Linked DNA regions of Niveibacterium microcysteis. The main gene of each other region encodes a partner of the protein of the gene in region 2 in a complex. Links are inferred from orthologs where the notes say so. Each region holds a gene or a part of one and is shown on either strand. Other genes may lie near its edges. The genes, in order: xseA and JY500_RS06930.

What was found.
Region 1: the proteins of JY500_RS06930 (region 2) and xseA are in contact, whole or in part, in a cryo-EM structure (PDB 8TXR), measured with the Escherichia coli proteins. The link is inferred for Niveibacterium microcysteis from one-to-one orthologs.

Annotation. Positions count from the first base shown.
Region 1 is NZ_CP071060.1:1,613,539-1,616,755, forward strand. What follows is about bases 233-3,214. They hold xseA (exodeoxyribonuclease VII large subunit), read right to left. Parts: upstream 2,432-3,214; coding sequence 1,034-2,431; downstream 233-1,033. Other genes in these bases: JY500_RS07395 (GGDEF/EAL domain-containing response regulator), read right to left, coding at 233-234; JY500_RS07400 (superoxide dismutase), read right to left, coding at 412-999; JY500_RS07410 (MotA/TolQ/ExbB proton channel family protein), read left to right, coding at 2,732-3,214. Outside these bases: more of JY500_RS07395, read right to left, coding at 1-232; more of JY500_RS07410, read left to right, coding at 3,215-3,217. UniProt on the Escherichia coli protein: Bidirectionally degrades single-stranded DNA into large acid-insoluble oligonucleotides, which are then degraded further into small acid-soluble oligonucleotides.
Region 2 is NZ_CP071060.1:1,489,081-1,491,970, forward strand. What follows is about bases 227-2,881. They hold JY500_RS06930 (exodeoxyribonuclease VII small subunit), read right to left. Parts: upstream 1,845-2,881; coding sequence 1,608-1,844; downstream 227-1,607. Other genes in these bases: dxs (1-deoxy-D-xylulose-5-phosphate synthase), read right to left, coding at 227-684; JY500_RS06925 (polyprenyl synthetase family protein), read right to left, coding at 718-1,611; JY500_RS06935 (aromatic ring-hydroxylating oxygenase subunit alpha), read left to right, coding at 1,996-2,881. Outside these bases: more of dxs, read right to left, coding at 1-226; more of JY500_RS06935, read left to right, coding at 2,882-2,890. UniProt on the Escherichia coli protein: Bidirectionally degrades single-stranded DNA into large acid-insoluble oligonucleotides, which are then degraded further into small acid-soluble oligonucleotides.

The DNA.
Region 1 (3,217 bases), 120 kb from region 2 along the record:
GTGCAGGAAGTGCAGCGGTCGATGCAGGATCTGCGTGTTGCGCAGGGCAAGGACGGTCGTGCTGTGGACATCCGGATCATCGTCGACGATCAGCACCCGCCAGGACTTGCGCAGGCTCTCGTGGCCCGTCGCGCTTCCGGCTTCCGGCTCGTCGTCTATGAACTCCAGTTCGTCGTCCGGCTGGTTCTGCGCCTCGCTCACCTTGATCTCCCGTGTCGTTCCGGCCACAGGCATGGCCGACGTCGCGCCCCCGATTCTCGCGATTACGGCATTTCGTTCCCGGACTGTAGGGGAATCTGCCGTGAAGGGGGTTGTTGCCAGACGCGCAATACTACCTGCCTTGCGCGTGCGACGCTGTTGGGCCCGGGTTGAGGGCGCGCCGGGCCCGCAGGCCCGGCGTTGTTACCGGGGTCAGGCGCCGAAGTTGGCGGCGGCGAAGTCCCAGTTTGCGAGGTTGTTGAGGAACACCTCAACGAACTTCGGGCGTGCGTTGCGGTAGTCGATGTAGTAGGCGTGCTCCCACACGTCGATCGTCAGCAGCGCGGTGTCGCCCGTGGTCAGCGGCGTGCCTGCCGGGCCCATGTTCACGATGTCGACCGAGCCGTCAGCCTTCTTCACCAGCCAGGTCCAGCCGGAACCGAAGTTGCCGACTGCGCTCTTGGTGAAGGCTTCCTTGAAAGCGTCGAAGCTGCCGAACTTGGCATTGATCGCTTCGGCGAGCTTGCCGCTCGGGGCGCCGCCGCCGTTCGGCTTCATCGAATTCCAGAAGAAGGTGTGGTTCCACACCTGCGCGGCGTTGTTGTAGACGCCACCAGCCGGCGCCTTCTTCACGATGGCTTCCAGGTCGAGGGCTTCGAATTCGGTGCCCTTGATCAGGTTGTTCAGGTTGGTCACATAGGCCTGGTGGTGCTTGGCGTAGTGATAGTCAAAGGTCTCGACCGAGATGTGCGGGACCAGTGCGTCTTTCGCGTAGGGCAGAGCGGGCAGCGTATGTTCCATTTTTTGTGTGCTCCTGTGGGTTGGAAGTCGAATTCTAGTCGTGCTGGGGCCCGGGTTTCGACCCTTTCGCGGAAAGGGTCTCGATCCGTGCTGCAATTTGCGCGTCGCGCGTTTGCACATCGATCAGATCGCCCGGCATCAGCCCGGCGGCGTCACGCACGACCCGGCCTTGCTCGTCGCGCACGATTGCGTAGCCGCGCGCCAGCACGGCATCGGGGTTGAGCTGACCCAATTGGGCGCGCAGCGCGTCGAGCTGGCGTTGGCTACCTGTCAGCCGGCGGTCAAAGCTGGCGGAAAGTGCTTGCCCAAGTCGCTCGACGACGATTCGCTTGGCTGCGGGGTCCGGCAGTGCATGGCCGAGCCGTTGCCCGAGCAAGCCACAGCGCGCGCGAAGCCTTTCGATCCGCAGTGCCGCGGCGCGGTCAAGCCGAGGCGCGAGGGCTGCGACGCGATCCCGTTGTCGCGCCAACCGTTCGCGAGGATGGCGCAGTCTCAGGCGGGCGCGGTCGAGGGTTTCATAGGCGCTTTCGACCCTGCGCAGGGCGAGCCGTCGCAGCGCATCGCGATGGCGGCTCAGCCGCTGTGCCGCCAGCATCAGCCCGGCGCTGGCCAGTTCAGCGGCCGCCGTCGGTGTTGCCGCGCGAAGGTCGGCCGCAAAGTCGGCGAGCGTAAAGTCTGTTTCGTGGCCGACGCCGCAAATCACCGGAATCGGGCTGCGTACGATTGCGCGCACCAGTTGCTCGTCGTTGAAGGCCCACAAGTCTTCAAGGCTGCCACCGCCACGGCATACCAGCAAAACGTCGATACCGTCGGCCGACGCGCGGGCGCCTGCTTCGGCAACTGCGGCGGCAAGGCGCCCGCCCGCGTCGGCACCCTGAACTGGGCTGGGATAGATCACTACCGGCAGATGTGGTGCGCGGCGCTCAAGCGCGACCAGCACATCGTGCAGGGCCGCGCCGGCAGTCGACGTGACGATGCCGATCCCGCGCGGCATTGGCGGCAGGGGGCGCTTGCGCGCTTCGTCGAACAGGCCCTCGGCGGCCAAACGCTCCTTGAGCCGCAGAAAAGCCTCGAAAAGGCCACCGCGCCCCGCCTGACGTATGCCTTCCACCTGCAATTGAAACTCGCCGCGCGGTTCGTAGAGCGTGGTGAGCGCGCGTACGTCGACCTGGAGGCCTTCCTCAAGGCGGAACGGCAGCAACTGGGCGCGCGATCGATACATCACGCAGCGCACCTGTGCTGCACTGTCCCGTAACGTGAAGTAGAGGTGCCCCGATGCCGCTCGGGTGAGGTTGGCCACTTCGCCGCTGATCCAGCCGAGCGGAAATGCGCCCTCAAGCACGCGCCGCGCGTGTCGGACAAATTCCGACACGGCCAGGGCTTCGTCTGCGGGGCGAAATGGGGCGTCAGGGCGCGTAAACATTGGCTCCATTCTAGCGGAATCCACATCCCGCGCTGCTTGCAGGGCAATTCGTGCGGCAGATCGACGAATCGGCAATCAGGGCTTGTAAGTTACTGAAAAATATGATCTTTCATCATAGCTTCATTTTGCATCGGAGCAGAAAAATCCCTTGTGGGACGGTGACTTAGCGCGCTGTCACGACGGCAATCCACCGACTTATCCACAGAATCTGTGGATTGTGTGCACTGTCGTCCGGCTTGCCGGTCGCCATGCCGCCGCGCTAAAGTCCCATGCTTCGCGATATCCCCCGCATCTAAAGGAGCTGCACACGTGTTGGCGATCATTCAGGCTGCCGGTTGGCCGATCTACTTCCTGATCGTGGCGTCCGTCATCGCCCTTGCTTTGATCCTTGAACGGGTCGTCGCGCTGCGTCGCAGCAAAATTGTCCCTGTCGGGCTGGTCGACAAGATCATTGGCGATCTCCGTCAGGGCGGCATCACCGATGAGCTGGTGTTGCGGGTGGCGAACCACTCGCCGCTGGGCCGCGTGCTTGCCGCCGGGCTCAAGAACGCCAAGGCTTCGCGCGACGTGATGAAGGAGTCGATCGAAGAGGCCGGCGGTGCCGTGGCGCATGAGCTGGGCCGTTTCCTCACGACCCTGGGCACGATTTCCACCGTCACGCCGCTGATGGGCCTGTTCGGTACCGTGATCGGCATGATCGAGATCTTCGGCTCCACGTCGCCGGGTGGTACCAACCCGCAGCAACTGGCGCACGGTATCTCGGTGGCGCTCTACAACACCGGTTTCGGCCTGATC
Region 2 (2,890 bases):
CTCTTCGGTGCGCCGCGCAAACTCAAAGACTGGTGGCGGTAACTGCTCCAGGAAGCGTTTGCCGATGTCGCGCGCGCCGTTGAAGATGCGGCCCGAAAGCAAGCGCGAAAGATGCTTGTTCAGCGCACCAACCGGCGGCGAGATCGACATCTCGTTGTCGTTCAGGATGACGAGTACATCGCTGTCCGCCACGCCGGCATTGTTGAGCGCTTCGAACGCCATGCCGGCGCTCATTGCGCCATCACCAATCACGGCGATCGCCTTGCGCGCCTCGCCGCTGCGCTGTGCCGCGATCGCCATGCCGAGTGCGGCGGAAATCGAGGTGGACGAGTGTGCGGTGCCGAAGGTGTCGTATTCGCTTTCGCAGCGGCGCGGGAAGCCGGAGATCCCTTGATAGAGCCGCAGCGTCGACATTGCCTTGCGGCGACCGGTGAGGATCTTGTGGCCGTAGGTCTGGTGGCCCACGTCCCAGACAATGCGGTCTGCCGGTGTGTTGAAGACGTAATGCAGCGCGATGGTCAGCTCGACCGTGCCAAGGTTGGACGAGAGATGTCCGCCCGTTTTGGATACCGAGTCGAGCAGAAAACTGCGCAATTCGTCGGCCAGCTGGGCAAGGTCCTTGCGTTCGAGCTGGCGCAGGTCGGCCGGGTGCTCGATGCGGTCAAGCAAGGGATAGGCGTTCATGTGTTACGAAGTCCCCAAATTCTTGTCGTGTCGTCAGAAGGAACGGTCCACGATGTAGTCGGTCAGCTGGGCTAGGCGACGGGCGCGTTCGCCGAACATGGCGAGGCTGGCGTGTGCGTCGCTGCGCAGGTCCGCGGCAAACCGTTTGGCCTCGCTCGACCCGAGCAGGGTCACGTAGGTCGGCTTGTTGTTGGCGGCATCCTTGCCGGCGGTTTTGCCCAGAGTGGTGGTGTCCGCTTCGGCGTCGAGGATGTCGTCTACGACCTGGAACAACAGGCCGATGGACTTGCCGAAACGATCGAGCGCCTGCAGTGCGTCAGGGGGAACGTCACCGCACAGCGCCCCGAGTTGGACCGAGGCGCGGATCAGCGCACCGGTCTTGTGAAGGTGCATGACTTCGAGCGATTCGCGATCCAGCGTCTGGCCGACCGATGCAAGGTCGATCGCCTGGCCGCCGGCCATGCCGCGCGAACCGGAAGCGCGTGCAAGCAGCTGCAGTGCTTCGAGTTGGCGACGGCTATCGTCGAACAGATCCGGTTCGGCGAGAACCAGGAAGGCTTGCGTCTGCAATGCGTCGCCAACCAGCAGCGCGGTCGCTTCGTCGTATTCGACGTGCACCGTTGGCTTGCCGCGACGCAGCACATCGTCGTCCATGCAGGGCATGTCGTCATGCACGAGCGAATAGGCATGGATCATTTCGACGGCACAGGCCGCATGATCCAGGGCGCGAGCGTTGGCGCCGGCGAGTTCGCCCGCCGCGTAGACGAGCATCGGGCGTACCCGTTTTCCGCCACCCAGCGTGGCGTATCGCATGGCGTCGTGCAGGCGCTGCGGCGCGATGCGTGCATCGGGCAGCAGGCGTTCCAGCGCGGCTTCGGTTTCGGCCTGGCGTTGCCGCATCCATGCGGCGAGCTGCGGATCGCTCATGACGCGTTGCTTTCGTCGCCGAAGGTTTCCAGGCGCCCGTTCTCAAGGATGCGGATACGATTCTCGGCCTCGCTCAGCGTACCCTCGCAGTAGCGGAGCAGCCGGGTGCCGCGTTCGAAATGCGCGAGCGCTTGTTCCAAAGGCAGATCGGGGGCTTCCATGGCGGCAACGATCGATTCAAGCTCGGTCATTGCGGCTTCGAAAGACTTGGGTTTGTCGCTGGTCTTTGCCATCGAGGATGTCTTGGCCGGAAGGCGTGGAGTTCCTTGGCGGGAGCGGTATCATGCCCGAGCCAAAGACCTTTTCGTAGGTTGTTGGTTTAATTATACTTTAACGCTTTTTGCTCGCCGGCCTTGCCGGCAGTGGAGGTTGGGGATACCCATTATGTCTCTGCGTGAACAGCTGGCACCGGCGGTGTCGCAATTGCCCGTGTCCTGGTATTTCGATGAAAAGGTCTTCGAGCTGGAGCAGCGCCTTATCTTCGATGCCGGCCCTGGCTACGTGGGGCATGAACGCATGGTCCCCGAAGTCGCTGATTATCGCTCGATCGAGTGGCTGGACCACGCGAAAATGCTGATCCGCAACAACGATGCGGTGTGGCTGATGTCGAACATCTGCCGTCATCGTCAGGCGATCATGCTGCAGGGCTCGGGCAAGGCGAACAACATCGTTTGCCCGATCCACCGCTGGACCTACGACAACGCGGGTGAGCTGATCGGGGCGCCGCACTTTCCGCAGAATCCGTGCCTTCATCTGAACAAGCAGAAGCTGGAGTCCTGGCACGGCTTGCTGTTCAAGGGGCCGCGCTCGCCAAACGTCGATTTGGCCGGCATGAAACTCGCCAGCGAGCTCAACTTCGACGGCTATGTGCTCGACCACGTCGAGATCCACGAGTGCAACTACAACTGGAAGACCTTCATCGAGGTCTACCTAGAGGATTACCACGTTGCGCCGTTCCACCCTGGCTTGGGCAACTTCGTTACTTGCGACGATCTGACCTGGCAGTTCGGCGACTGGTATTCGGTGCAACGCGTCGGCATTACCTCACTGGCGAAGGCGGGCTCGCCGAGCTATGCGAAGTGGCACAAGGCGGTGCTGGACTACTATGGCGGCGAGGTACCCAAGCACGGCGCCATCTGGCTCACCTACTACCCGAACATCATGGTCGAGTGGTATCCGCATGTCTTGGTGGTGAGCACCGTGATTCCGCGTGGCGTCGACAAGACCACGAACGTCGTGGAGTTCTACTACCCGGAAGAGATTGCCGCTTTCGAGCCGG